Regions from separate parts of the Bacillus smithii genome, predicted to be linked through region 2. Evidence: a T-box and tRNA genes for the amino acid it is inferred to sense, from the RefSeq annotation. Region 2 holds a T-box; the other holds one or more tRNA genes.
What was found. The T-box of region 2 lies ahead of leuS (leucine--tRNA ligase). A T-box ahead of a tRNA ligase gene usually reads a tRNA of that ligase, here a tRNA-Leu.

Region 1: it encodes a tRNA-Leu, which carries the amino acid that the T-box ahead of leuS (leucine--tRNA ligase) is inferred to sense. The anticodon was not compared.

The regions. Positions count from the first base shown of each region.
Region 1 covers NZ_CP012024.1:744,507-759,640, forward strand. Annotated here, with positions in the region: tRNA gene BSM4216_RS03485 (tRNA-Phe) at 1-44, shown strand, start outside; tRNA gene BSM4216_RS03490 (tRNA-Thr) at 49-121, shown strand; tRNA gene BSM4216_RS03495 (tRNA-Tyr) at 127-211, shown strand; tRNA gene BSM4216_RS03500 (tRNA-Trp) at 217-290, shown strand; tRNA gene BSM4216_RS03505 (tRNA-His) at 301-376, shown strand; tRNA gene BSM4216_RS03510 (tRNA-Gln) at 393-464, shown strand; tRNA gene BSM4216_RS03515 (tRNA-Gly) at 468-542, shown strand; tRNA gene BSM4216_RS03520 (tRNA-Cys) at 548-621, shown strand; tRNA gene BSM4216_RS03525 (tRNA-Leu) at 630-712, shown strand; gene BSM4216_RS03530 (LysR family transcriptional regulator) at 1,369-2,274, shown strand; gene BSM4216_RS03535 (LLM class flavin-dependent oxidoreductase) at 2,419-3,450, shown strand; gene BSM4216_RS03540 (LLM class flavin-dependent oxidoreductase) at 3,440-4,780, shown strand; gene BSM4216_RS03545 (glutaredoxin family protein) at 4,794-5,054, shown strand; gene BSM4216_RS03550 (amino acid ABC transporter substrate-binding protein) at 5,387-6,226, shown strand; gene BSM4216_RS03555 (amino acid ABC transporter permease) at 6,261-6,965, shown strand; gene BSM4216_RS03560 (amino acid ABC transporter permease) at 6,993-7,691, shown strand; gene BSM4216_RS03565 (amino acid ABC transporter ATP-binding protein) at 7,688-8,458, shown strand; gene BSM4216_RS03570 (GNAT family N-acetyltransferase) at 8,482-9,021, shown strand; gene BSM4216_RS03575 (amidohydrolase) at 9,008-10,183, shown strand; gene BSM4216_RS03580 (IS30 family transposase) at 10,523-11,566, opposite strand; tRNA gene BSM4216_RS03585 (tRNA-Leu) at 11,781-11,863, shown strand; gene BSM4216_RS16650 (hypothetical protein) at 12,594-12,782, shown strand; gene BSM4216_RS17025 (ATP-binding protein) at 12,728-12,925, shown strand; gene BSM4216_RS03595 (IS256 family transposase) at 13,838-15,004, shown strand.
Region 2 covers NZ_CP012024.1:2,581,690-2,596,823, forward strand. Annotated here, with positions in the region: partial or broken gene BSM4216_RS12070 (BaiN/RdsA family NAD(P)/FAD-dependent oxidoreductase) at 1-231, shown strand, start outside; gene BSM4216_RS12075 (sporulation protein Cse60) at 341-532, opposite strand; gene chrB (chromate efflux transporter ChrB) at 1,035-1,631, shown strand; gene chrA (chromate efflux transporter ChrA) at 1,628-2,170, shown strand; gene BSM4216_RS12090 (methyl-accepting chemotaxis protein) at 2,732-4,927, shown strand; gene BSM4216_RS12095 (NAD-dependent succinate-semialdehyde dehydrogenase) at 5,624-7,051, opposite strand; gene BSM4216_RS12105 (rhodanese-like domain-containing protein) at 7,584-7,898, opposite strand; gene leuS (leucine--tRNA ligase) at 8,056-10,467, opposite strand; T-box leader at 10,546-10,763, opposite strand; gene BSM4216_RS12115 (hypothetical protein) at 11,046-11,462, opposite strand; gene BSM4216_RS12120 (hypothetical protein) at 11,726-11,878, opposite strand; gene BSM4216_RS12125 (YtzC family protein) at 11,890-12,159, opposite strand; gene mnmL (tRNA modification radical SAM protein MnmL/YtqA) at 12,401-13,363, shown strand; gene mnmM (tRNA 5-(aminomethyl)-2-thiouridylate-methyltransferase MnmM) at 13,383-13,982, shown strand; gene BSM4216_RS12140 (LLM class flavin-dependent oxidoreductase) at 14,038-15,042, opposite strand.

The DNA of each region.
Region 1 (15,134 bases), 1.5 Mb from region 2:
TGAAAATCCTTGTGTCGGCGGTTCGATTCCGTCCCGAGCCACCATGTTGCCGGCTTAGCTCAATTGGTAGAGCAACTGACTTGTAATCAGTAGGTTGTGGGTTCAAGTCCTACAGCCGGCATCAGTGGAGGGGTAGCGAAGTGGCTAAACGCGGCGGACTGTAAATCCGCTCCCTCAGGGTTCGGCGGTTCGAATCCGTCCCCCTCCACCATTCATAGGGGCATAGTTTAACGGTAGAACAGAGGTCTCCAAAACCTCCGGTGTGGGTTCGATTCCTACTGCCCCTGCCATATTATAATGGCGGCTATGGCGAAGTGGTTAACGCATCGGATTGTGGCTCCGACATTCGTGGGTTCGATTCCCACTAGTCGCCCCATATTAAAAGGAATCATTGGGCTATAGCCAAGCGGTAAGGCAACGGACTTTGACTCCGTCATGCGCTGGTTCGAATCCAGCTAGCCCAGTACGCGGAAGTAGTTCAGTGGTAGAACACCACCTTGCCAAGGTGGGGGTCGCGGGTTCGAGTCCCGTCTTCCGCTCCAATGAAGGCGGCATAGCCAAGTGGTAAGGCAGAGGTCTGCAAAACCTTTATCACCGGTTCGAATCCGGTTGCCGCCTCCATATAATAAGCCGATGTGGCGGAATTGGCAGACGCGCACGACTCAAAATCGTGTTCCCTTGTGGAGTGTGGGTTCGACTCCCACCATCGGCATCGAATATAGAGATAAGGGGTTCCACATAGTGGAACCCCTTGTTTTTATATTTGGCTCTATGTCAATTGTTGGAATACACTTATCGAAGTGCCCCCTTTTTTGTAGTTGACTAGATGAGTGAACATAAAGCTTTATTTCTTAGTCTCTTAAAATTCCGGTTCTATACTAAATGTTGGGGTTGAATCTTTTCAGCCACGAAATGAAATTCCCTAATTTGAACGTTCATTCGATGACAGGTTGGATAAAGGCCTGTTTTTTCTATTATAGAAGGCGGTAAAAATCGCTTTTGTAATCGCATGAAGGTTTATTTCTCCTAAAATATAGATTTTAAGCTCAATTGATAAGGATTTTAAGCTTTTTGGTGAAACGGATATCAGCAAAACATCGGTTCTCGTAATCAAAAAAAAGAGCAAAGAGTCAAAGGCGTATGTATTAAAGGGGGAGGTACTTTTATAGGTTGGAATAAAGCACGAATCTCTTACGGTTCAATTAACTGAATTTACTTTATTTATGGAATTTTTTAAAATATACTTTACTAATCGGAATAATATGATTAAAATAAAAAAACAAAATACCGTAGAATTGACGTTCAATAACTCCTGATGCATCTATGTTCGGGAGCTTTTTATTTTTTATTAAAAAAGGGGTGGAGAAGATGAACATTGATCATATTGAAGCTTTTATGTATGTCGTCCATTTTAACAGCATTCATAAAGCAGCGAACGCTTTGTTTTTATCACAGCCAACGGTTACGGCGCGGATCAAAGCATTGGAACGAGAATTGGATACAGAACTGTTTGAACGGGAGGGTAGAGGCATCAAGCTGACGGAAAAGGGGGAAATGTTTATTCCGTATGCTGAGCAGATTATCCGCACTTTTCAGCAAGGAAAAAAACTATTGAAAAAAAGAGCGGATCAGGAAGAGGTAGTCATTGGGGCCAATATCATTACATCTCAATATTTTATCCCCATTGCACTGCCGCTTTGGAAAAAAGCACATCCGGAACTCCGGTTTAAATTTATTTCAGCGTCTAACGAGGTGCTAGTAGATAAGCTGCTCCAAAAGCAGATTGATGTGGCGTTCATGAAAGAAGTGTCGCATCAAGCATTGCAGCATCAACCGCTTCTTGACAATTCAATACGGCTTGTCGTAAAGCCGGGACATCCTTTTCAGTTTCAGTCAAAGTTATCCGCACAGCAATTGGCTCTTGAACCAATGGTCTTTTTTGAATGCGGAGCGTTCGACTGGAATCGTGTACACAAAATTTTTGAAGTGGCGAACGTGGAACCGCGAATTGAATTTCACGTGGATCATCTTGAAGTGGCAAAATCACTCATTCAAAGCGGCAACGGGTTCGGATTTCTGCCATATTTATGCGTTAAACATGAACTGGAAACAGGCCAGCTGGTGGAAGTCAATGTCGATCATTTGATGATGCTGAAACAGCATATTCATGGAACATATTATGGACCGGAGCCTCCTTTTTTATGGAATGACATTCTTTTGTCGATTGAACAATTTGAAAAGAATGCTGTTTCATCATTCTCTCGAACAAATTGATAAATTTTATTAATGAATCGCTTAAATCTTTCTATCGCTTGAAGTATTGCTTTTTCGCTATTTCCGGTGATAGGATAAATACCAACAAATAAAACAAATTAATCACACCTGTAAACTAAGAATAAAAACAGGAGGAAATTGGATATGAGTTATCAGCTTGGATTGTTAGATCAAAGCCCGATCCTTGAAGGCTCTTCAGCTGTTGACGCCTTGCAGCAAACCGTTCGCCTGGCCCAAAAAGCAGAAGAATGGGGTTACTCGCGCTTCTGGGTGTCAGAGCATCATCATTCGGAACAGGTAGCGGGGTCGTCTCCGGAAGTTTTAATGTCATATTTGCTTGCCAGAACGAAGTCGATTCGCATCGGATCAGGAGGAGTCATGCTTCAACATTATAGTCCTTTTAAAGTTGCGGAAAATTTTCATGTTTTGTCTACTCTTGCTCCCGGAAGAGTCGATCTTGGGATCGGGAAGGCTCCGGGCGGCCTGCCGTTATCGACAAAGGCGTTGCAGTTTGGCACCGTGAATGACGGACAAGATTTTGAAGAAAGATTTCTTTTTTTGAAAAAATTAATTGAAAATTCAGTGGATGAAGATCATCCGCTCGCCGGTATTGAAGCGACACCTATACCGCCGGAAAAACCCAACCTTTTTTTACTCGGGGCCAGTCCCAGAAGCGCTCAGCTGGCAGCTGACCTTCAAATTCCTTTTGTATTCGCCTTGTTTATTAATGGCGACGTAAAGGTGCTGGAAGAATCGGCGCACGTTTATCGCAACGGCTATCCGGACGGACGTTTTCTGCTATCCCTTGCAGCAGTCGCTGCCGATTCGCAAAAAGAGGCCGAAGAACTGGCGAAAGATCAAAAAATGTATAAAGTCCATCTGCAAAGCGGCCGTATTGTCACGGTTTCTACATTGGAACAAGCACATGCTTTCGGCAAACAAGCGGAGCAGTCTTATGAAGTGGAAGAACAAGCGAGCTATATCATTGCCGGAACCTCTGTCTATGTAAAAAAAGTCTTAAATAAATTCCATGCATCCTATCAAGTGGATGAATTTATTTTGCATTCCCCTGTTCAAAAGGTAGAAGAACGGATTCGGTCTTTTCAGCTGTTAAGTCCAAACGGCTCGAATGACGATTATTTAACCGAAGAAGAGGGTGAAACTTATGTCTCATAAAAAACAGATTCAATTGGGGATTATGTTGCACGGCCCGGGAAGTCACATGAACGCCTGGAAAGATCCAAGTGTTCCAAAAGATGCCAGTGTTAACTTTCAGTATTACAAGTCTATTACTCGACAAGCTGAAGAAGCCGGATTTTCTTTTGCTTTTGTTGCTGATGGACTATATATAAATGAAAAATCCATTCCTCATTTCTTGAATCGGTTTGAACCCATCACCATCTTATCTTCTCTCGCGTCAGTAACATCGAGAATAGGGCTGGTCGGTACGATATCAACCACTTACAGTGAGCCATTTACGGTTGCCCGCCAGTTAGCATCGCTGGATAAAATCAGCGGGGGGCGTGCTGGATGGAATGTTGTCACTTCTCCTTTAGAGGGATCTGCAAAGAACTACAATAAAGGTGAACATCCATCGCATTCTCTTCGATATGAGATAGCGGCAGAATTTTTGCAAGTAGTAAAAGGATTGTGGGATTCATGGGAAGACGATGCTTTTATACGAAATCGGCAAACCGGACAGTTTTTTGATCGAAATAAGGTTCATGTATTGAATCATAAAGGTCGTTTCTTTTCTGTCGAAGGACCGTTAAATATTGAACGTTCGAGTCAAGGGCAGCCCGTCATATTCCAAGCAGGTTCTTCTGAAGCCGGTAAAAATTTGGCTGCAAAAGAGGCGGATGCTGTTTTTACCAATGCAGAAACTCTCGAACAGGCCCAAGCTTTTTATAAGGATGTAAAACTGCGGGCAGAAGCAAACGGACGGAGCAGAGACGAGATTCTCATTTTCCCGGGGATTCATCCGATTGTCGGTGCAACTATAGAAGAAGCGGAAGAAAAATACGAAGCGATTCAAAACCTTGTGTCGATTGAAGAAGCTCTCGATTATTTAGGACGATACTTTGATCACTTCGATTTCAGTGTATTTCCGCTTGATGAGCCGTTTCCTGATATAGGCGATGTCGGGAAAAATAGCTTCCGGTCGACAACCGATCAAATTAAGCAAAATGCCCGCGAAAAGAACTTAACGCTTCGAGAAGTGGCCTTGCAAGTTACGACACCGAAAAGCGTTTTTTTCGGTACGTATGAGCAAGTAGCCGAACAATTGATTGCCTGGGTGGAAGGAAATGGAGCGGATGGATTTATTTTTGGCCCGCCTGTTCTTGGCAGCGGCTTAACCGATTTTATCCGGCACGTCATTCCGATTTTGGAAGAACGCGGCTACTACAGCAGGGAGTACAGAAGTGAAACATTAAGAGGAAACTTAGGACTGCCGTTTAAAGAAAATCGCTATGCAAACAAAAAAGAAAATCATTTTATTAACTAGGGAGGAACGATAAATGGGAGAGAAAGCGTTATCAGTAGTGGTTTGGGCAAAAGAAGGATGTCGTTATTGTGAAGAAGTAAAACAATTTTTAGAAGAAAAAGGTATTCGTTATCAAACGGTGGATGTAACCAATCATGATGAACTCCGTGATATTTTAGAAATTAAATATGGTATCCGCCATGTACCAATTGTTGAAATCGGTCGTGGAGACGTGTACGAAGGTATCACGCAAATCGGGATCACAAATCTTGAAAAAGCATTGAGTACTCATTAGTAATCATATGTTTCATTTTTGATTTAAAACCGACTAAATGAATTTGTTTAATGATGATTAATAAATGTGCGCCTGTCTTTGCGATAAAGCTTTATAAGCGTGCCGGCATATTCATGAGTACAATATAAATTTTTTTATATCAAACTAGCTTACTACAGTTGGCAATCTATTACTTTTTGATTGCTATTTGTTGAAAAAGGATGTGTGTTCTTTCATCAAGTGTTTTCCGTTTTTTACAACAAACGATGCGAGAAAATGAGCTAACACTGCCCTTTTCGGCAAAAATTATTAAGAACCGATTGTGAGCAGAAATGGTGAGTGGAGGAAAGAGGATGAAGAAAAAGATCTGGTTTATTGTGACATTGCTATTTACATTTTTTCTGGGAGCTTGCTCGCCAAAAGAAGGAGCAGTTTCATCAACTGATGCCAATGCAGATTCGAGTTCCAAAGATACAAAAAAAGGGGTACAAACCATCATCGTTGGTACCGGAACACAGTTTCCTAATATATGCTTCCTTGATAAAAACGGAAAATTGACTGGATATGATGTAGAGCTCGTTCGTGAAATTGACAAAAAACTTCCTGAATATCAGTTTAAATTTAAAACGATGGAATTTTCTAATCTATTATTAAGTCTTGAAACAAGAAAAATTGATTTTATTGCCCATGAAATGGAAGTAAATAAAGAGAGGAAAGCCAAGTTCCTGTTTAACAAAGTTCCTTACAATGTTTTCCCTCTAAAAGTAGTGGTTCATAAAGATAATAACGATATTAAATCGATTAAAGATTTAAGAGGTAAAAAAGTCGTCGTAAGTGCCACAAGCAATGCGGCCGTTTTTCTAGAAAAATACAATAAAGATCATAATGCAGGCATTAATATAGTGTATTCCGGCCAAGGATCAGATGATACAGTCAACCAAATACGTACAGGAAGGGCAGATGCGACCATTTCAACACCATTTGCCGTTGATTTCTTGAACAAATCAGCTGATGCACAAGAAAAAGTAGTGGGCAATACCCTTTCCGACTCGAAAGTGTATTTCTTATTTAGAAAGGATGAAACGAAACTTCAAAAACGTGTTGATGAAGCTCTTCGAGAACTTAAGAAGGAAGGCGTTGTGAAAAAATTGAGCCAAAAATGGCTGGGAGCGGATTACTCAGTTGGGTTTTAATTTGAACGATGAAATAAAAGGAGGGATTTAAGGATTGGGTAAAGCATTTGACATTACATTAGTCGGTGATTTTATACCACAGCTTATTCAATATTTGGGTGTCACTCTTCAAATTTTAGCCGTTTCTATTGTACTTGGAATCATTATAGGAATCATAGCCGCTATCTTGCGGCTTTTCCGCATTCCAATTTTGTCGCAGCTGGTGGTCGTCTATGTTTCTTTTATTCGTGGCACACCGATATTAATTCAGCTATTTTTGATTTTTTACGGTATCCCTTCATTATTTCAATTAATCAATATCGATCTGTCAAAAGTGGATCCTTTATATTCTGTCATTGTTGCTTATGCATTCAATAATGGCGCCGTTTTTTCCGAAATATTTAGAGGAGCCGTGCAAGCCGTTGATTATGGACAAACGGAAGCTGCGTATTCTGTCGGGATGAGTGAGTCGCAAAATTTTTTCCGCATCATTGTTCCTCAAGCCGTTGGTATTGCATTCCCGAATATTGCCAACACCGTTATTAGTTCGCTGAAAGATACATCTTTAGCCTTTACGATCGGTGTGATGGATATGGTTGGTCGAGGAGAAACATTGATTGCTTCCACAACTCACGCACTGGAAGTATATATTTCACTTTCAGTTGTTTATTACATTGTGGTTGTCCTTCTTGAAAAAATATTCCGTTGGTTTGAAAAACGGGTAATTCGACATAAGTCCGGGGAAGTTTCTTCGGTATAGCCAAAACGGTGTAAAGGAGGGATGGAATTGGTCATTGATATTCCTTTTATATGGACGGCATTGAAGGAAATTATTAAAGCACTTCCGCTAACTTTGATGCTGACAGTCATACCAATTATTGTTGGATTTTTCATTGGACTGGTTGTAGCTCTTATTCGCGTGTATGAAGTAAAGGGGTTGTCTGCTGTTGCAAATGGATATGTTTCGTTTTTACGAGGAACTCCAATTATTATGCATATAATGCTCATTTATTTTGGGCTGCCGATGCTCCTCCAAGCGGCAGATCCGAAATTAGCCATTTCATCTATTCCCGTTAGTGTATTTGTACTGACAGCTCTTTCATTAAGTGCCGGCGCCTACTTATCTGAAGTCATTCGCTCAGGCATTATTTCTATTCCGAAAGGCCAGGCTGAAGCAGCGTATTCAGTTGGTATGAGCACGTTTCAAATGATGGTTCGCATTATTCTTCCACAGGCTTTGTCGCAATCCATTCCTAATTTTACTAATATTTTTATCGGTTTTTTGCACACAACCTCTATTGCCTTTATAGTTTCAGAAAAAGAATTGACGGGAGCAGCAAAAATTGTTGCATCAAATAATTTAAAGTTCCTCGAAGCATACATCGCAGCGGGAATCATTTATTGGGTGGTTACAATTCTAGTTGAATCGATTTCATTGTTATTGGAGAAAAAAGCCACATCCTATGCTAGGGGAGGGGTTCGATGATTTATTTACACGGTATAAAAAAAGCATTTGGGAATCATGAAGTTTTAAAAGGGATAAATTTGACTATCGAAAAAGGAAAAGTCGTCACAATTCTAGGTCCAAGCGGTTCCGGGAAAACGACTCTGTTAAGGTGCATAAATTTTCTTGAAAAACCGGATGAAGGAATCGTTCAGGTAGGTGATGTAAAGGTTGAAGCAGTAAAAGCAAACAAAAAAGAAATTCTTTCATTAAGAAAACAATCAGCGATGGTTTTTCAACATTATAATTTGTTCGCTCATAAAACAGTCCTTGGAAATGTAATGGAAGGACTGATTGTGGCTAAAAAAATGAATAAAGAGGAGGCGAGGGAACGGAGCGAACAGGTGCTTGAAAAAGTCGGATTATTGGATAAATTAAATTATTTTCCAAGTCAACTTTCGGGAGGTCAGCAGCAACGTGTCGGCATTGCTCGTGCTCTTGCGTTAAATCCGGAAGTGATTCTTTTCGATGAACCGACTTCGGCGCTTGATCCCGAGCTTGTCGGAGAAGTGCTGACTGTCATTAAAGATATTGCCGATGAAGGGATTACCATGCTTATTGTGACACATGAAATGAATTTCGCCCGCTATGTATCGGATCAAGTGTTGTTTATGGATGGCGGATTGATTATAGAAAAAGGCTCGCCCTATGAGATTTTTACAAAGCCAAAAGAAGAACGGACACGAAAATTTTTAAAGCGGATTTCAGGGGAAACGTCTGTCAGCTGGCTTCAGGAAACAGCACATTAAATAAGAAGGGAAGGATTGTAAACGTGATCCATAATGTACAGATACGTGACATGTTGGTTGAGGAAAAAGAAGTAGTTCGTCAGCTTCTAATTGACAGCTATCGCCAGTATGAGTCTGAATATCAAGATCCGGATGTTTGGGCCGAATATTTAGACCATATTGCGTTTTCTGTGGATAATCCGGATGTGGATCGGATTTTGGTGGCGAGAAGCGGGCAGGATATTCTCGGGACGCTGCAGCTGTTCGAGTCCTCGGAAAAGGCGTATGACCGGCCGGAACTGAACATCTTTTCTCCGATCGTACGGCTGTTGGCGGTTCATCCGAAGGCAAGAGGACATGGAATTGCACAAAAATTGTTGAAAGAGAGTATTCGATACGCGCAATCAAAAGGAGCGGCAAATTTGTATTTGCACTCAAGCGATAAAATGCAAAAAGCCATACAGTTGTATGAATGGCTCGGATTTAAACGAGATAAGTCCAAGGACTTTCAAAACCATGATATTTTAGTTAAGTGCTTTCGATTTGATATTAAAAAGGAGGCATCCGTTTATGAGTCCATCTAGTCTGGAAGACCGCTTAATTGCGATCCGACGCCATTTGCATCAATATCCGGAGTTGTCGAAAGAGGAGTTTGAAACGACAAAATCGATCGAGAAGTGGCTTCGTGAAGAGGATATTGACATCAGAGAAACTTCGCTAAAAACGGGTGTTTTTGCGGACATAAAAGGGAAAACACTCGGGCCTACGATTGCCGTACGCGCGGATATCGATGCACTTCCAATTGAAGAAAAGACAGGTTTGCCCTTTTCGTCCAAAATAAAAGGAAAAATGCATGCGTGTGGCCATGATTTTCATACTGCGGCTGCCATTGGTGCCGCTTATTTATTAAAAAAGCATCAGTCCGAATTAAATGGAACAATCCGTTTTCTCTTTCAGCCGGCTGAGGAATCAGGTGCAGGTGCAGATAAGGTAATCAAAGACGGTCAACTTGAAAACGTCGATGCAATCATTGGTCTTCATAACAAACCGGATTTGCCGGTAGGGACGGTCGGGCTCAAAAACGGTCCATTGATGGCAGCGGTTGATCGATTTCAAGTGGTCATTCGCGGGACCGGGTCTCATGCAGCCTTGCCGCATAAAGGAAAAGATCCTATTATCGCGTCCGCACAGCTTATTACCGCTCTGCAAACGATTGTCAGTCGGAATGTATCACCTTTTCAAAGCGCAGTGGTCAGCGTGACAAAAATAGAAGGTGGCAGCACATGGAATGTCATTCCGGGGGATGTAACGCTTGATGGCACAATCCGGACATTTGATTCCGTCATTCGTGAAGAAGTGAAAGAGCGCTTTTATACAGTGGTGGAGCATATTGCGAAGGTTTATTCACAGGAATTTGTGATTCGCTGGTTTGCTGGACCGCCTCCGCTCATCAATGATGAAAAGGTGACTGAAACGGCACGCCGATCAGCGCAAAATCTATCCCTTCGTGTCATTGATCCGGAACCGTCAACGGCCGGAGAAGATTTCTCTTACTACTTACAGCAAATTCCCGGAACATTTGCCTTTTTCGGGTCAAACGGAAACGAAGATTGGCATCATCCATCATTTACTGTTGATGAAAAGGCCATTATCAAAGCTGCTTATTTTTTATATGAAACAGCTAAAAACCTGCTTATTGAATACAGCCAAATTAAGGAGAAACAAAAGAGCCATTCGACTTTCTGAAATAGGCCGAATCCCCCGACGTAGACTGTTAACAAAAAGGCATTTTTCATGTTCTTAAGAGTCTGCATAGAGGGGGATTCTTTATAACAAAAGAGCCATTCTTAAAAAATGATATGTTTCTTAAATTGCAATATTAAATGCAACAAGTATTGAAAGACCAGATAACCCATGATTAAGTAGAATCGGGACACTCTGCGCAACTTGACGTGGAGTGGCGGGCATGGTAGCCTGGTTGGCCCAGCCAGTACCGTATACCTGGCTTCATGGCTGGTAGCCATGCCCGCAGAGGCTCTTTGTCAAGTTGCTAAAAACCAACCCTTTGGGTTAGCTGGCTTAAGGTTAAGAAGCTAAGCCAGCTAACTCTATTTGGAAACACTCCTCAGGTGTACGATAATTGAGGATCTTCCTTGGAAGATGGTTACACCAATTTTCAACATAGGTAATGGTTTCGTCTGCCACAGAGGAAATGGGTCTCCCCTTTGGTATGAAGCGCCTAATAAGGCCATTATGACGCTCGTTGGTTCCTCGTTCACAGGATGTGTAAGGGTGTGTAAAATAAACCTCTGTTAGATCTTTTTCAACACTAAGGCCGAGGTCAGCAAATTCAGAACCGTTATCAGCCGTAATGGTTTTAAACACTTTAGAGAACCGATTACCATAAGACACTTTCAACTGAGATATGACTTCTGAAACGGATAGACTATCCTTGGCTGTCACTCTCAAAATTATTTCTTTACGGGTTTTGCGCTCAGTAAGAGTCAATAAGGCCTGATCTTTAGTCTTCTTGCCTATAACCGTATCAATTTCCCAGTGACCAAACTCTTGGCGTTCATTGACTTCAATTGGTCGCTCATCGATACTGCGTCCTAAGATCTTCTTATTCTTCCGGTTACGTTTTTTCTTGGTGTTCAGGGTAATTTTCATAGGTAGGTCAATGTTTTTAACGCCTATAAGTCCTAGATCAATATAGTTATAAAGGGTCTTGGTGCAAACCATTTTGTCTTTGAATTTCCCATCACGTTTGGCTCTCCCACATACCGCATCAGGAGACCATTTCTTATCAAGGATCTGAGTTTCGGCATACTTAATAAACTCGATGGCATCGTCTAGTTTTAGCTTGCGGCCACAGGCTTTCCTGTTTCTCTCATAGAGAAGTTGACCTGTGTCTGGAAAATAGACATGAACAATTTTCCCGTTGCTTTTTCTTTGTGGCACTGTACCTCTTCTTAACTCACGGGAGATGGTGCTTTTGTGACAACCAACATAATCTGCAATCTCCTGTTGAGTCTTACCAGCAGCGTGTAAGGCCGCAATTTTCCCACGGTCATAAGCCGTTAAGTGTTTGAAATGCCGAGCTCCTATGGTAGAATTAGTAATTGCCATAGATAAATCCTCCGTATCGATATTGTTTTAGTCGACTTAATCATACGTGGTTTATCTATGGTTTTTCATTTTTTATGCTTGTTGCATTTGATTATACAACTAGCCAAATGATATGTTTTTAAAACACTTTTATATTTGTAAAAAAAGATATGGACATTTTATATAAAATGTATTAAGATAGTACTTGTCTGAAAAACAACGATAAAAACATTAGGCCGATGTGGCGGAATTGGCAGACGCGCACGACTCAAAATCGTGTTCCCTTGTGGAGTGTGGGTTCGACTCCCACCATCGGCATCGTTACAGTGCATTTTACAGTAATTTAAACGTGAATAGTACCGAAATATCAACGTTCTTCACAGTATTGTGGAGGACTTTTTTTGTTATTGGTTCAATTACTAATGTTGGGGTTAAGAGACTTTTAGGGCAAAATAAAAGCAATTACGAAGATGAAGATCTCTCTTTAAAATGATAGTTGGTAACTACATAAAAAAGGAGATTTCATAATGCATTCTCATTTTATTACAAAACTGCTTAGGATGAAGATGTTGAAATCACTCATGTGGAGGATCAAGTCACTCACTTGGAAATCTATATTTATACGTCTGTAAAAGTCCAAAAATGCCACTGTTCTCAGAAGGAAACTTCCTCTGTCCATGATTATCGGATTTAAAGGATTCGTGATGTAAAGGTCTTTGAAAATATTGCTTTCTCATTTTGAGAAAATGTCGATACAGATGCAAGTCCTGCGGAAGACGGTTTCTATTAAATCTATTCTTTTCTAGAGAGTTACCAGCACGAATCCTCCAGCCTCTTTTGGTCAAAGTGAGGGCGTACAACTTTAAGCGGGTTGCCAAAGAAACAGGGTTTGATCGAAAAACAGTTCATAAGGTATCTCAAGGAGGACAAGTTTCCAGAGCGCAAAGCCAACAAAAAAGTAAACTTGTTCCTTATAAAAGATCAAATGGAACACTATGAGGGGATCCATTCAAACGAAAAAGGACAGAAAATAAAAGGTGTTCAAGGTTTGGCGACCAACGACTTTTCATCTTCTACCCCATCTCCAAAAGAAAACAAACGTCCTTTCGCTGTGCTTACGCAGCATTGGAAGAAAGTGAAACTGTATGATGAAGGACATGTTAATAGAACGATTACAAAAGCTTGGTTGGGGCTCCACACAGCCCACCAACTGGAGCACTTATTAGAAGACGCTTAAAATGGGGGAAAGTATTCGGAGACGATGTATTAGAGACAGCCATTTTAGATCATCCATTAATCCACGCCATTGCCTTTAATATCAAAAGCGATTCTTACCGCCTCCAAGAAAAAAAGCAGGCCTTTATCCTGCCTAGTTATTGAACTAAACGTTCAAAATGTAGAATTTCAATTCGTTAAAATTCGAGAATTTTCAATCGATGTTGACATTTTTAAAATATTTTTGCCAAAATGTGTATAGAAAATGGTGGTGCTCCACTTCATTCTTTGCGCGGTCAGCATCAATGGAAATAACAAAGAAATATGCAAATTTGTTTGTTAAAGATATTCAAGATAATCATCAAAAGTATTCTCCCGTGAATAACTCATAAGGATTGTTGGAAAATGGAAATAATCAGACGGGTGAAGTTTGAGAATTATTTTATACTGGAAAAAAGGGCAACAAAATTTTTAAAAGATAAAAAATTTGATAGCCAAACTATATGTAATGGTGATAAAATGAACGTATATATAGAAGGGAGGAAATTTACGTAAAATATCGGTGTGAAATTTAAGTTAAGAGTTTATAGTCAAAGAGGGGGGACACAAAGACAATTACTATCTGACTAAGACGGAAAATGGTTGGGTTGTTAATACATTGTCAAACAAATTAAGCTATATTTAACCCACAAACCCAAAAACCAAAATTATATTTTTTAAATGCTTCATTCATAACTTAATCTCTCCAAATACACATCTAAAAACACCCTACTTAGCAAGCACATTGGCAATTCGTTTGATAATTTTCCTCTTTGAAGGTCATTTTGACGCTTTAATTGAGTAGCAATCTTCTCGAACTGTGCAATGAGTTGAGAGAATTGATGTTCATAATACCTCTAACCTCCAAATTTTTCATTCCCTATAATATCAATCTTTCATATTTTATATTTCTATTTTTAAATCTACAAATAGTAGATGATGTATAAAATTTTGTGTCAAGCATTTAGTTAGACCAAAAGAAAAAGGTAGGGTATTCTCTGATTTGACCAATCATCTAGAGAAAGGAGTACCCTACCTATGTCTAAGAGTATATCGAATATAGATTGGATGAATCAACTGGAAAACGTTATTCGTGAGTTTGTAAAGGAAAAATTAGAGCTGATCATGAAGGAAGAAATCCAGACTTTCCTCGAAATGGAACAAGAGGGAACGTCGAATAGAAGAAACGGCTATTACCATCGAAACCTAGACACGCAGTATGGTCGTATCGAAGGACTTTCTGTTCCAAGAGACCGAAAGGGGGAATTTCAAACGCAGCTGTTCACCCCTTACCAACGCCATACGGGCTGGCTCGAGGAAGCCATCATCAAGATGTATCAAAGTGGTATGAGTACGCGTGAAATTGGCAAGTTTATTGAACGAATTTTAGGCAAGGCCTATTCTCCTTCAACGATCAGTCGTATGACCGATATCGTGAAAGAAGACATTGAGAAATGGCACAAACGTCCCCTGAACAAACGTTATTCTGTCTTATATTTAGACGGATTGTATGTAAAACTTCGTCGCGATACCGTGGAGAAAGAAGTGATTTATGTGGTGTTGGGGGTCAACGAAGAAGGATATCGCGAAATTCTTGATTTTTTCGTAGGAGGACAGGAGAGTGCCTATGGATGGCAAGAGATTCTTCAACAGCTCTACAAAAGAGGCGTACAGGAAGTGCTTCTGGGCGTATTTGATGGCCTTCCGGGGCTAGAGGAAGCCTTTAAGGCTGTTTATCCGAAAGCCGATGTGCAGCGCTGTGTCGTTCACAAAGTACGTAATACCTTAAATCGTGTTCGGAAAAAAGATCAATTTGAAGTGGCAGAGGATCTCAAACTGATTTATCGCGCACCGAATAAGGAGATTGCGTTACAGATGTTTCAACAGTTTGAGTCGAAATGGTCGAACAAGTATCCGAGAGAAGTTCAATCTTGGGCCAATGAGTTGGATGTCCTCCTTACATTTATGGATTATCCAAGCAGTATTCGAAGTGTGATTTACACGACCAATGCCATTGAACGAACGATCAAAGAGATTCGGAAACGTCTAAAGCCGATGAACAGTTTGAGTAGTTTAGAAGCCGCTGAAAAAGTCGTGTATTTGACCATCCAAGATTTTAATGAGAAATGGGCAGGACGAAAATTACGAGGATTTGCTGAAGCCTATGAAACCCTTCAACAAATGTTTGAAAAACGTTATAACTAACCAAATATTGTAAACGAACAAAATAAAGGGATTCTCCCTTTCCACACAGGAGACTGAATATTCAGTCTCCTGTGTGGAGGAAATCGAACCCCTATCCATTCCAAATCCATTTCAGAGATACCCTATCTAT
Region 2 (15,134 bases):
CAGGTAAACGGCACGCTCCCACTCGAAAAAGCGTTTGTCACAGGCGGCGGCGTCTCCGTAAAAGAAATCGAGCCAAAAACGATGGAATCCAAAAAAAGACCGGGCTTGTTTTTCTGCGGTGAAATCATGGACATCCATGGATATACGGGAGGATACAATATCACCTCTGCTCTTGTAACAGGGCGGCTTGCCGGCCTGAACGCCGCAAAATATCGGACAACACAAAATTAATAGAAGTTGCGTTTCAACCTAAAACGCCGTTTGCATAGACGGCGTTTTCTTTCATTCTTTGCTTTTAAAAAGCCGAAAAGTTTCATCGACCCATTCAGCCGTTTTCTTATCATCGTTTTTCTTTCCGGTAAACCACCATCGCGCTGAAACAATAAATTTGCTCTTCTTCCTCTTCCGGCATCGCTGCAATATGGTACTTTATGTCCACAATATTTGGTTCATCCACCGTTTTTAAAAATGCATTTATTTCTTCTTCCAAGTCTTTTTCATGCTCATAATCAAACACTTTGACTTGAATCATCATTGTTACTCCTTTCATTTCCTTTTTTAATTATCTTTTCCAATTTTTCGAAAATTTAATCGCATTCTAGATTTTTGCAAGGAAAAAGCATACAATTTGGAGGACGGCAGCTCCTTCCCGACCACGGCTCATCAACGGTTTTTTGAAGTGATTGAGGTACGTCCGGAAACGTCCGTCGATCTTTCCTTGGAAAAATCCCCCCACACTCCCGTTCGATGAATGGAGTGCTAAGTGAGAGGTCTTGACATGGGCCTAAAGGGAGCCAGGGAATGTTTATCATTTTGCTGTTTTAACGGCCGTTTATCTTTGAAAACGGGCAAAGCAGTTTTAAAGTCAAACATAATGAAATTTTGTTTTAAGAGATTAGGATCATTTAATTTTCATCCTATAATCATATATTCCATGATAGAGACGGAAATCAGAATATTTACGACTTGTTGCCTTGGTCTCGGATAAACGTATAAACGAAGAAGAGACAGCAGTAAAAGGAGGAGAAAGGGTATTGAACAACTCTTGGAAGCTCTATTGGCAGTTATCCATAGCGATGATTCGGACCGGAATTCTCGGTTACGGAGGAGGTCCATCCGTTATCCCTCTGATTCGATACGAGGCCGTCACAAGATATCGATGGATGGAAGATGATGAATTCGGAGAAACGTTAGCGATCGCAAACGCTTTGCCGGGACCGATTGCCACGAAAATGGCCGCCTACATTGGCTATAAACTAAAAGGAAACGTCGGAGCGGTTCTCGCCGTCATAACCCATATACTTCCTAGTTGCATTGCCATGATTGCTTTATTGTCTGTCGTCTCCGTGCTAAGCACTTCAAAAGTAGTGGCCGGGATGATCGCGGGAGTAGCGCCTGTGGTCGCTGTCATGCTCGGGGTCATGGCTTATGAATTTGCGAAAAAAACGATCGATGGATTAGGAAAAGTGATGGGCATCTCTATGTTTCTTTTAGCCTTTCTGCTTTTAGAAACGGTCCATATTCATCCAGCTATCGTGATCATTCTCTTTTTAGCCTATGGAAGCATCCATTTTCGGACGGCTGCCAAATGGAAAAAAGAACATAAAAACAAGGAGAGCGAAAAAGCATGACTGTTTGGATTCAACTGATGATCGGATTTTTTTTGGCAAACGCCCTTGGATATGGCGGCGGCCCTTCGTCTATTCCTTTAATGTATGAAGAAATCGTGTCCCATTACCATTGGTTAAATAATCAAGAGTTTTCCAATATGCTTGCCCTTGGAAATGCCCTTCCCGGCCCTATTGCCACCAAAATTGCCGCCTTTGTAGGGTTTGATGCAGGCGGATGGGTAGGCATGCTCGTCGCTTTAGGAGCAACTGTCATACCATCTGCTGCGGCGCTCATCTTTTTGTTAAGAGTACTTGAAAAACACCGGCATTCACTCGTCGTCAAAGGAATGACTCTCTTAGTGCAGCCGGTCATTGCCATTATGATGGTAGTCCTTACTTGGCAAATGGGAAAAAGCTCGATCTCTTCCATCGGAATTTGGCATTCTCTCGGCATTGCAGCCGTTTCCTTTTGGGCGATGGAAAAACTCAAACTCCACCCTGCTCTCGTCATCGTAGCTGCCTTCGCTTATGGCGGCATTGTCCTTCAACATAGTATGTAAAAGATGAGAAACAAAATCGTTTCCCATCTTCCCGCCAACGTTTTCTTCTATTTTTGGATTTCCTCAAATACGCAGTGCCCATTTTCATTTTTTGTGGGCTCTGCAAAGTTCTTTTATGATGTCGATCATACTTAATGATCCTCATGCCTTAAATATTCGAAAGAAAAATGATGAAAGGTTCATTGTTTCTTTAAAAAACTGATTCGTTGCGTTGAAAAGAAAGATTGAAAAGCGATTTTACGATGGCATCATACCGCTTCCTTTCTTTGCCACGCTAATACTACTTGTCATCGGCTTCTTGATAAAAACTTTCACTATGCCCCCTTTTTCAGTCATCCGTTAAACACACTTGACAGTCTGAATTTCGTTGAAAAATCGGAATTTCTTCGGAAATATAATAATTTTAACCAATCTGGAATAATGGATGAAATTCCAAAAAAGATTTGAAAATAACGATTAATCAGAATATAATATTAACATAATATGTTAGATATTCTAACATAATTTTCGGTTAATCCATTGTGCTTCTTTTACAGCCGTTTTTTGAAGGGGGTAGAAAAATTGGGGTTATTTGAGGGTTTGGGAGTTCGAGAAGGATTTCCACTGTGGTGGTCCTATCAATTAAATCGAAAAAGCACGGGAACCATTGAAGAAATTTTTGAAGACATCGCCAAAACGAGAGTCGAATTATTAACAGAATGGGCCAATGAACAGTGGAGTTTTTTAGAAAACATGACTGCTGAGTTTGAACGCATTTTGCCTTCTGAGATTGATCTGTATTTGAAAAAAATGTTGACAAAAAGCCGGTATTTTACAGAACTTTTTCTGTTGGATACAGAAAACAGAGTGACTAGTACGACTTTTCCTAACCATAAGAATGATTTCAATCATCACTCTTTCCAAAAAGGGATCGACTATGTCCTTCAAACGAAGGAACGTCTTTTATACGGTCCGTATTTGGATCCCACGACTCTGGAGATAGGGCCAAGGACATCCCAATTTCACGATGAAGTGACGTTATTATTCTTGCAGCCCGTCATATTGCAAGAGGATCTGCATTCCATCTTGGCAGGACGCGTTCCCAATGATGTAGTCGGAGACCTCATTCAGCGGGAGGCTGGTCACGTTTATCCTGATTCCGGTGACAATTATATTTTTTTAGTAAAATCCTATTTTGATCCGTCGCTTCCCCAAGGAATTGCTTTATCACGCAGCCGTTTCGAAGACCGTACCTTTACTTTCGGCGAAAATTTAAAAGACGGGGTCCATACGAAAGACGGAGGATTGGTTAAAATCAAAAACCATACAGAATTTGAAATTCGTTTTACCGATCCGGCCACAAAAGAATTACATCCCGGTGTTCAAAATACGATTCGAAAAGGGGAAAATCTTTTTGTTCATTTCCCCGGATATCCTGACTACCGTCATATCCCCGTCATAGGGAAGGGTGTGACGTTTCAGCTGCCGGGATCTCTGGATGTGTGGGGAATGATGTGTGAGGCTGATTTAGAAGAGGTGTACCGTACCCGCTCCATTAGCTGGCGATTAGGCATACGTTTTGCTTTTTACATTTTCATCGGCGTTCTTCTCAACCAATGTATATCATTTTTCGGATTTTCGCCTTCCTGGTATGATTTGCTCCTCAATGGATTATACGGCATTTTAGCCACTTATTTGTTTTATAAAAGAGGGTTGGTGCCTATTGCTTCTCGATTAAAGCAATTAACCAATATGATGCGAAAAATTGCGGAAGGCGGCGGAGACTTAACTACCCGCTTAGATACAAGGCTTCTGATCAATGATGAAATTGGATCATTGGGACGTTGGGTCAACAATATGATAGACAGTCAGGATGAATTGATAGGAAAAGTGAAATTCGCCGCATTGGACGTGGAACAAACCAATCAATTTCTGCGGGAAAAAACCGTTCTGGTTGAAAACGATTCTTTTTCGGTGATCAAGCAAATGGACGGAATGTTCGCGGCCATTCAACAGCAATTAAATGAGGTTCATGAAGCCAGAGGACAGGTGGAACAAATTCATCAAACTTTACAAGGACTGGAGCGATTATCCCAAGAACAATTGATACAAGCTCAAACCCAAGTGCAAGGCATTGATCAAAAAATGAATGATATCGTGGAAAAAGTACATAATGCCTTGAATTTAACAGATCGCTTTATGGAACTGTCCAATAATATTGGACGTATTGTCGAAACGATCAATCACATTGCCAAGCAGACCAATCTGTTGGCTCTCAACGCAGGGATTGAATCCGTAAGAGCTGGAGAATACGGTCGAGGTTTTACCGTAGTGGCCAATGAAATTCGTAAGCTGGCAGACCAAACGACCGTTGCGACAGAAGAAATCAGCAAAACTTTAGAAAAAATTAAAGAAAGTTCTGTTCTCGTTCAAAATGCGATTCAAGACAGCAGCCAAGAAGTCAAAAAAGGAGCAGACTTTATTCACAATGTACAGGAAGTGTTGGAATCCATGTCACAAGCTGCCGCTTCCCATGAAGCCACAGAACAAATGAAGCAGATTATCAATAACATTGCCGTCATTAATGAGCGAAATGCCCATACCGTCGAAAGCGTTGACGAATCGACCAAAAAAATGGTGAACTTAATCCAAGATGCACGATTCGCTTCTGAACAAAGTTCACTAGTCGTGTCTACCCTCAGAAGTTTAGTCGACAAATTCAACTTAACAGCAGAACAAACTGTCAAAAACAACGGAATCGATCATTCTCCTTCATGAACGAAATCGAGTAGGAGGGAGCGATTAACTCCCGTCCTCTCACACCACCGTACGTACGGTTCCGTATACGGCGGTTCAATTAAGATAATTGACGCAAGTCTTTATAACTTCCGTGAATAGCTGTTCTCTTTATGCCAGTGGTCACTCCACCCTCCAAGAGGTCTCCCACGGGATTCACCGCTTCCTCCCTCAAGTGAGGTACTACGTTTTCTGTGTTCATCATGACTCACTGAATACCAAGGGCTATTCTCTCTTAATTGTTCGGTCCTTCTTAGTTGTTCTAGACCAACTAATACTATGACCTCTGCTGACTTCTGACGGTTCAGCTACTTATCACTAAGTAGGTTATGAAGAGTACTTCACATATCCGCCAGACCTCCCCGGGTAAGTACATGCACTTTCACACCATCTATCCGCCTCATTTACTCGATATGACCTTCGACAGAAAGAGCTTTGTTTTGTTATGCAAACTCACTCAATCATACCTAGCCTTATATGAGGTTCGTGTTCCTCGGACCGGTGTTTTGCCTCCAGCTTCCTTCAGATTCCGCGTCACCACGGACACCCTTGCTCTTGGCTAACCTCTACTTCTGTCTTCGGGGTTCGGGACTTACACCCTATAGTTCATGTACATGCCGGGCGCACATAAAAAAGCCTTCCACTTTGCGATGGAAGGCTTTTTTATGATTGCGAAAATCAGAAAGCAATCGATACAAATTTGGTTTCCAAAAATTCTTCCATACCGTGGTGGCCGCCTTCACGTCCGAGACCGCTTTGCTTAAAGCCGCCAAAAGGAGCTTGGGCAACAGACGGAAGACCGTCATTTAAGCCAACGATGCCATACTCAAGTTGTTCCGTTATTTGAATGGCTTTGCTGATGTTTTCTGTAAAGACGTAAGCTGCTAAGCCGTAAGGAGTGTCATTTGCTCTTTGGATGACTTCCTCAATATTTTGGAACGTGGTGATAGGAGCGAGCGGACCAAATGTTTCTTCATTCATACAAAGCATTTCATCCGTGACATTTGTGATCACTGTCGGTTCAAAGAAGAATCCTTTGTACTGATCCGCTTTTTTGCCGCCGATCACCACTTTCCCGCCTTTTTCCACCGCATCTTCAATATGTCTTTCTACTTTTTTCACAGCGTTTTCATCAATCAGCGGGCCAATTTCGACTCCTTGATCCAATCCATTGCCCATTTTTAATTGTTGAACGGCCTCTGCCATTTTTTGAGTAAAAGATTCCACAATCTTTTCATGAACATAAATTCGGTTGGCACATACGCACGTTTGTCCGGCATTTCTAAATTTGGAGGCAATAGCTCCCGCAACCGCCTTCTCGATATTCGCGTCGTCCAATACAATAAAAGGAGCTTGACCTCCTAATTCAAGCGATACTTTTTTCACCGTATCAGCCGCACCACGCATCAAAATCTTTCCAACTTCCGTCGAACCCGTGAAAGTGATTTTTCTAACCCGCTCATCCGCCAGCCATGTTTCGCCAATTTCTTGCGGATTTCCTGTAATAATATTCAGAACGCCTTTCGGTATGCCTGCTTTTTCGGCTAATTCTGCTAATTTAAACGCTGTAAGAGGCGTCTGCTCAGCAGGCTTAACGACAACTGTACAGCCTGCCGCCAATGCCGGAGCCACTTTTCTTGTAATCATAGCAGCCGGAAAATTCCAAGGCGTGATGACTGCCACAACCCCAACCGGCTGTTTTAGCACTAAAATTCGTTTATTTTCGTGAGAAGCTGGAATCGTCTCCCCGTAAATACGTTTTCCTTCTTCCGCATACCAAGAAATGAAACTGTTTGCATAATCTACTTCCCCGATGGCTTCTTTTAACGGCTTCCCTTGTTCTCTAGTCATGATCTCGCCAATTTCTTCTTTATGTTCATCAATTAATTGATGCCATTTATACAACAAAGCGCTTCTTTCGCCTGCTGTTTTTTTGGACCATGACAAAAAAGCATTATATGCGGCGTCCACCGCTTTCTTCGCTTCCTCTTTCCCGCCATTTGGCACGGCCGCAATCACTTCTCCATTTGCCGGGTTGATCACATCAAATGTAGGCAATTCCGTTCCGGTCCATTCACCGTCGATAAACATGGGTGCAACCTTCATCCTTGATTCCTCCTATCCCTATCATTCCGATTTTTGCAAGCGGCTTCAAATTAGTCGCATCGAAATCATGACATCCATCATATCAGGTAATCCATGTATTCCATATTCATTTCTTTTAGATTTTTTCGAAAATTAAAAGAAAAATATTTTCATTCATAAACAACCATTGTGTCAAGCAAAACAAAGTTCCTTCATTCATCGGTCCCTGTCTTAACAGTCTTGATGAACGTTTTACAGAAGATATTCCTGCTGTATCTTAGAGGAGGTATGGTTTCAAAAGAAAATTCACCGTAAACATGTAAAAACAAAAATCTTTATAACTGCCGAATTTCTTTACCACCTCCTTTAATCTTCTCTTTTTATCATAACACTGTAAGTTTCCATTTGGTGATTTTTTGTACTGAGAGGCGGTATAAAACAGATTCAATCTGCTGCTTCCTGTGAACGGAAATCCGATTGCTTTCATTATAACGTAGAGGCTGCCGACTTTATCGACAGCCAAAACATCTGAAACATTCATATTGTGATCTTACTATTTTTTTGGTTGAACTTTTCCTGTCCATTCCAACATGCCGCCAATCATATTGCGGACTTTGTATCCTTGCTCTTGCAAGTAATGGCAAACATTTTCGCTGCGACGTCCGGAGCGGCATATAAAAATATATTCCTTTTGTTTGTCCAGCTGATCAAGAGAATTTGGAATTTCTCCCATTGGGATGTGTTTGGCTTCGGATATCATTCCTTCTTGTACTTCTTCTTCTTCACGAACGTCAATTAAATTGAGTTTTTCGCCCTTTTCCAGCTTTTCTTTCAATTCCTCCGGTGTAATGATTGGAATTTCTTGCATCCTGCCATCTCCTTCTGAATCAATATAATGATCTGTTGCAATGGTTTAGAGAACGGAGTTTCTGCTCAAAATTTTGGACAGTCGACGTTCTTTTTCGCACTATTCATTTGTCCCCGCCATAATGCCGTGAGTTAAGCGGACGGGGACACAACACCGGTTAATTGGCTACGATATTCACCAATTTACCCGGCACCGTAATCACTTTTCGAATCGTTTTTCCGGACAACTGTTCTTGAATCTTTTCATCGGCGAGAACGAGTTTTTCCATTTCCTCTTTGCTCGCATCCTTGGCGATGGTCCGTTTCGCGCGTACCTTGCCATTGATTTGAATGACAATTTCCACTTCGTCATCCACTAGCTTTGATTCATCGTAAGTAGGCCATGGTTCGTACGCAATAGTGTCACTGTGTCCCAATTTTTCCCACAGTTCTTCCGCAATATGAGGGGTGATCGGAGACAACAGTTTTACAAAGCCTTCAGCAAATGGTTTTGGCAAATAGTCGGCTTTATACGCTTCGTTGACAAACACCATTAATTGCGAGATCGCCGTATTAAAATGGAGCTGTTCATAATCCTCCGTCACTTTCTTAACCGTTTGATGATACACTTTTTCAAGCGCATTTCCTTCTTCTTTGATCTTGCTGCTTAGCTGACCGTTTTCATCCACAAACAGTCTCCAAACACGGTCAAGGAAACGACGCGCCCCGTCAAGTCCGGTTGTACTCCATGAAATGGAGGCATCTAAAGGTCCCATAAACATTTCATAAAGACGCAACGTATCAGCGCCATGACTTTCAACGATTTCATCCGGATTGACGACATTCCCGCGCGATTTGCTCATTTTTTCATTATTTTCACCAAGAATCATTCCTTGGTTATATAACTTTTGGAACGGTTCTTTCGTCGGCACTACTCCGATGTCGTATAAGAATTTATGCCAGAAACGAGCATAAAGAAGATGGAGAACTGCGTGCTCCGCTCCGCCGATATAAATGTCAACAGGAAGCCATTCCTTTAATTTTTCAGGATCAGCCAATGCTTTTGGATTATGCGGATCTATATATCTTAAAAAGTACCAGCAGCTTCCGGCCCATTGAGGCATTGTGTTCGTTTCTCTGCGTCCTTTTTTGCCGGTTTTCGGATCCACTACATTAACCCATTCTTCGATATTGGCCAGTGGCGATTCCCCTGTTCCGCTCGGTTTAACTTCTTTTGTTTTTGGAAGCATAAGCGGCAATTCCTCTTCCGGAACCGGAGTCATCGTTCCGTCTTCCCAATGGATGATCGGAATAGGTTCTCCCCAATAACGTTGGCGGCTGAACAGCCAGTCGCGCAGACGGTATGTTACTTTTTTGGATCCGACCCCTTTTTCTTCCAGCCATTCGATCATTTTGGCAATGGCTTCTTCTTTATTTAATCCGTTCAAGAAATCGGAATTGACATGCACACCATCGCCGGTGTAGGCTTCTTTGTTCACATCTCCGCCGGCGACTACTTCTTTAATCGGCAGTCCAAATTTTTTAGCGAACTCGAAGTCCCTTTCGTCGTGGGCAGGAACGGCCATAATCGCTCCTGTTCCGTAGCTCATCAGTACATAATCGGCAATCCAAATCGGCATCTTTTCATTTGTAACAGGGTTGATCGCATAAGCGCCAGTAAATACACCCGTTTTTTCTTTTGCCAAATCGGTACGTTCCAAATCGCTTTTTGATTGAATTTGTTCTAAATAGCGTTCAACCGCTGCTTTTTGTTCCGCTGTCGTAATTTTTTCCACTAACGGATGCTCAGGGGCCAAAACAGTATAAGTGGCTCCAAACAAAGTATCCGGTCTTGTTGTGAAAACAGTGAATGTTTCATCATGGCCATCGACTTGGAAACGAACTTCTGCCCCTTCTGAGCGGCCGATCCAGTTTCTTTGCATCTCTTTAATGCTTTCAGGCCAATCCAATTCTTCCAAATCTTCCAAAAGTCGATCAGCATAAGCTGTAATTTTTAATACCCATTGTTTCATCGGGCGGCGAATAACCGGATAACCACCACGTTCACTTTTGCCATCAATGACTTCTTCGTTGGCCAGAACAGTGCCAAGAGCCGGGCACCAGTTGACCGGAACTTCATCTATGTAAGCAAGACCTTTTTCATACAATTTTAAAAAGATCCATTGCGTCCATTTATAATATTCGGGATCGGTAGTATTAATCTCTCTATCCCAATCGTATGAAAATCCTAATGATTTGATTTGACGTTTAAAATTGGCAATGTTTTTTTCCGTGAATTCCGCAGGATCGTTGCCGGTATCAAGGGCATACTGTTCCGCCGGCAATCCAAATGCATCCCACCCCATCGGATGGAGAACATTATACCCTTGCATCCTCTTCATTCGGGCAAGAATATCGGTTGCTGTATATCCTTCCGGGTGACCGACATGAAGTCCGGCGCCGGATGGGTATGGAAACATGTCTAATGCATAAAATTTTGGCTTGTCCGGATCTTCCGTCGTTCGGAATGTCTTATGTTCTTCCCAGTATTTTTGCCATTTCGATTCGATTTTTTTATGGTCAAAACTCATGTAACTGATCTCCTCCTTTGCTTTCATCGATATTGGTATATCAAAACAGGGAAAATAGAAAAAAACTCCCGTCCCCCAGTTTGGGACGAGAGATGCTTTCGCTCCCGCGGTACCACCCACATTAGTGCACAAGGCACTCAGCTCGATTCCTTAACGTGGAAGGACGGCAAACGCTACTCATCTTTCACGTCTGCAACTCTAAGGCGAGTTCATGGCAGACCCGGTTGACTTGCACCTTCCGTCAACTCTCTAAATCGGGAGTTTATGCCACTACTGCTCCTTATCATCGTTTTTTACCCATCATTTTAGTATAAGATTATTTTAGACAAATTTAAACAAACTTTCAAGTCTGTTTCAAAGAAGGGCATGGAATCAAACAGCTATGTAGCTACATGGTTATTGCTCCAGAACCAATAAAACGAAATGGTTTGATATTTTCCATAAACTAAAGAATTCAGAGAAACTATATCCGGATAAATACAATAATTTCTAACTTATTAACTAGACAGTTACTGGTAAATAACCGGCTATCAGCAGCTACATAACTGTTATACATTTTCGTTTTCTCATGATTTTTATCAATTCGTTCCGTAACAGGAAACGATAACATTCGATGTGTTGACTGCCTTTATCAATACTCGATATTTAGTTGAGGAGCTTTTTGTCTTAGTGGTAATTTTATAAGGTGTATTCCAGTAGGTTAAGTGATAACCATAGCCAGTCGTAAATTTCCAAGATCCGCCATCCAGGTATTGAAGATAAACATATACGTCTCCAGTGGTGTTTTTCACACTCACTTCATGCACGATGTTAGGATAAGAAGTCGTACAAGGACTACTGCCTGCATAAGAACCGGCAGAAAGGGTATTGTTAAAAGTTGTAGTAGCTGCAAATGTTTCAGACACAGAAGCAAATACTAATATAAGCGCAAAAATTGGAACAAGAATGAAAAATAGCCATCTCTTCATTACTCCTTGAGACAACTCCAAATTCATTTTTTATCTTCTCCCTTCATTAATAATGGTTAAAACCAACAGTACACACTCTTAAGTTAGAATGCTTTTATTTTATTCTGAATTTTCAGTCTATAAAACAAACCAATTTCCCAATAATGAAGTACGAAAATCTTAAGCCTAACTTTACTGCGACTAATGTCTCAATCATCCAAAAGCCATCATCTCATTTGTCTAATAAACAACAGAAGCAGTCCCAAAAAAGGACTTAAACTCTGTCCTTTTTGAGACTGCTTCCAATAAACTTACGATTTTGATTTCACAGGTTGGCTGTTGCGGGCATTCTGTTTTTTTGTTTTTTCGATTGTGCTGTATTCATTCGCTATTTCATAATGCTCCGGATTCGTTCCATTTTTGGTTTTTTGCTCGGGATTTTGTCGTTTGGATCTTTTTTTCACATCAGTTCCCCCTAACGATCGTGGTTAAGCAAAATCATTTTGTTTTGCATATCTTGTATCTGCAGCCTTTTACGGTAAAGCTGTTCCCTTTGTTGCGGATTGGCACTGTTATAAAGCTGCAGCCATTCATTGTAAAGATTCTCCAGTTCTTGCATGGCTTCACGATATTCGACATCATGATAATGCCCCTGCAAAGCCCCTTCCTGATATTGCTCTTGGGCTTTTAAAATTACATTTTCGCAAGTCTGAAGAAAATGATCGATGGAGTCTCTCGTAGCCATGATTTTGCCTCCTTGACAAATTGAAGCGATTTTAGCCGCCTCTTAAATAGTTTTTTCCACATTTCATCCTTTATAGTTGGTAAAGTTCGGTTGACATGTTTTTTAAAAAATCGTGATTTTTCAATCTTCTCAGCCAACTGCATTCCCTTTTAAAAATGGAATCTTTATTTACTTTTACGTGACATTATTGTTCTATTGGAATGTATTCGCTCTTCATGATAAAATTTGAACGTTAGGAGGAATGCAAATGGAAAACCCTTTTCCATACAGCAACAATGACAAACGTTATCACACCTGGAATTATCACTTACGTCAGGTGTTTGGCCATAAAGTATTTAAAGTTGCTTTAGACGGCGGTTTTGATTGTCCAAATCGGGACGGCACCGTCGCATACGGCGGCTGTACATTTTGCAGTGCGGCTGGTTCCGGAGATTTTGCAGGCGACCGCGCCGACGATTTGGAAACACAGTTTCATAAAATAAAGGCAAAAATGCATCAGAAATGGAAAGATGCAAAATACATGGCTTATTTTCAAGCGTTTACCAACACTCACGCACCCGTAGAAGTATTAAGGAAAAAATATGAAACGGTCTTAAAACAAGAAGGAGTAGTAGGATTGTCGATTGCCACACGTCCGGACTGCCTTCCCGACGATGTAGTGGACTATTTGGCAGAGTTGAATGAAAGAACTTACTTATGGGTCGAGCTAGGATTGCAAACCGTCCATGAAAAAACCGCTCAATTGATTAATCGTGCGCATGATTTTGACTGTTATGTAGAAGGAGTAGAAAAGCTTCGCCGACACGGCATCAGAGTTTGTTCCCACATTATTAATGGTTTGCCGTTGGAAACATATGACATGATGATGGAAACCGCTGAAGCTGTCGCCAAATTGGACGTTCAAGGGATTAAAATCCATCTTCTTCATTTGTTAAAAGGAACACCGATGGTCAAACAATATGAAAAGGGAATGTTGAAATTTCTATCCTTTGATGAATACGTTCAACTAGTGTGCGATCAATTAGAAATTCTGCCCCCTGAAATGATCATTCACCGTATTACCGGCGACGGTCCGATCGATTTGATGGTCGGTCCGATGTGGAGCGTCAATAAATGGGAAGTTTTAAACGCCATTGACGATGAACTGAAGCGCCGAAACAGCTGGCAAGGAAAATTTTTCAAAAAAGCCAAAGTCCATTCATGATGAACAGCAGGTGAAATCAATGATATTAGAAGGAATTTTGCCTTATGCGCGGACGCTTTTGGAAAAAGCAGTGACGCCAGGAGATGCTGTCGTAGATGCCACCATGGGCAACGGGCATGATACGGTATTCCTTGCCAATTTAGTAGGGGAAAAGGGGACAGTATTTGCTTTTGATGTCCAAACAGAAGCGTTGAAAAAAACAAAAGAACGTTTGGAGCAGCATCAACTGACTGATCGAGTCGTCCTCTATCATAGAGGACATGAAGAACTAATCCGAACAATTCCCGAAAAGTTTCACGGAAAAATTACCGCGGCGATTTTCAATCTCGGATATTTACCCGGAAGCGACAAATCGATCGTCACCAAACCGGAAACGACTAAAGAAGCGGTCGAACAATTGCTCGAAATCATGGCTCCTGGAGGCGTCATTGTGTTGGTTGTCTATCACGGCCATGAAGAAGGAAAAAGAGAAAAAGACGAACTTTGTTCTTTTGTCCGCAGCATTGATCAATCCATCGCTCATGTGCTGCTTTACCAATTTATCAATCAAATTAACGATCCGCCGTTTATTATTGCCTTGGAAAAAAGGAATGACATCTTCGGCGAGATTGAAAGATAAAAAAGGCAACTGGCTGATAAACCAGTTGCTTTTTCTTTTTCATTCAGATTGGCTTTTACTTAAGCACTTCTTCCGCAATCAGTTCATAAGAGCGCAAACGGTCTTCAAAGCTGTAAGTGATGGACACCAACACAATTTCTTCCGTTTCATATAATTCACTTAAGCGCAAGAGTTGATCGTGGACCTGTTTCGGATCACCGATAATCATCCGTTTTCGATTCTCCTGAACGATCTTTCGTTCCAATGAATCGTACGAATATTGAGCGGCTTTTTCCGGGCTTATAGTCCCGTTAAGTGTCGTTCCCCGTTCCAGCATAAGTAAAGTTAAGTCTAAACTTGAAGCAATTCGTTCCGCCTCTTCTTCTGTTTCTCCGCAAATGGCAAAAACCGCTACCATATTTTTAGGCTCGCTTAAATACTTGGACGGTCGGAACTGACGGCGATACTCTTTTGTAAACTCCGGACCTCCCTCCCCATTGATAAACTGGGCAAATGTATAGGGCAGTCCTTTTTGAGCAGCCAGTTCTGCGCTGGAAAGGCTGGAACCAAGCATCCAAACTTCAGGAACAGTCTGTGTAACAGGAGAAGCTTTCAATCCGTAATACGGATGACTTTCATCCAGCGCATCGTATAGATAGGTGAGCAGTTCATCAATTTGTTCGGAATAACGGTCAACTTTGCGGTACTGGCCGTTGTTTAACGCCAGCGTGGCTCTCGGCATTCCACCGGGGGCACGTCCTATTCCTAAATCGATTCGTTTCGGATTCAGCGCTTCTAAAACACGAAAATTTTCCGCCACTTTAAACGGACTGTAATGAGTGAGCATTACCCCGCCGGAACCTAGCCGGATTTTTTTCGTTTTGGCTGCCAGATAGGATATCAACACTTCCGGTGAAGATCCTGCTAAAGTGGTTGAATCATGGTGTTCAGAAACCCAAAAACGCTCATATCCCAATTTTTCTACATGCTGAGCCAATTTCACTGTTTTGGAGAGTGCTTCTTCCGCCGTCATTCCTTCTGAAATGGGCGACTGATCTAAAACACTTAATTTTAAAGCCACTTCTTTACATCCCCTTATTGAAAACTTTGGTTTGATTGTTTCATTATTCACTATGAGCGGCTAAATGTCTAATAAATTGCTCTTCCTTAACG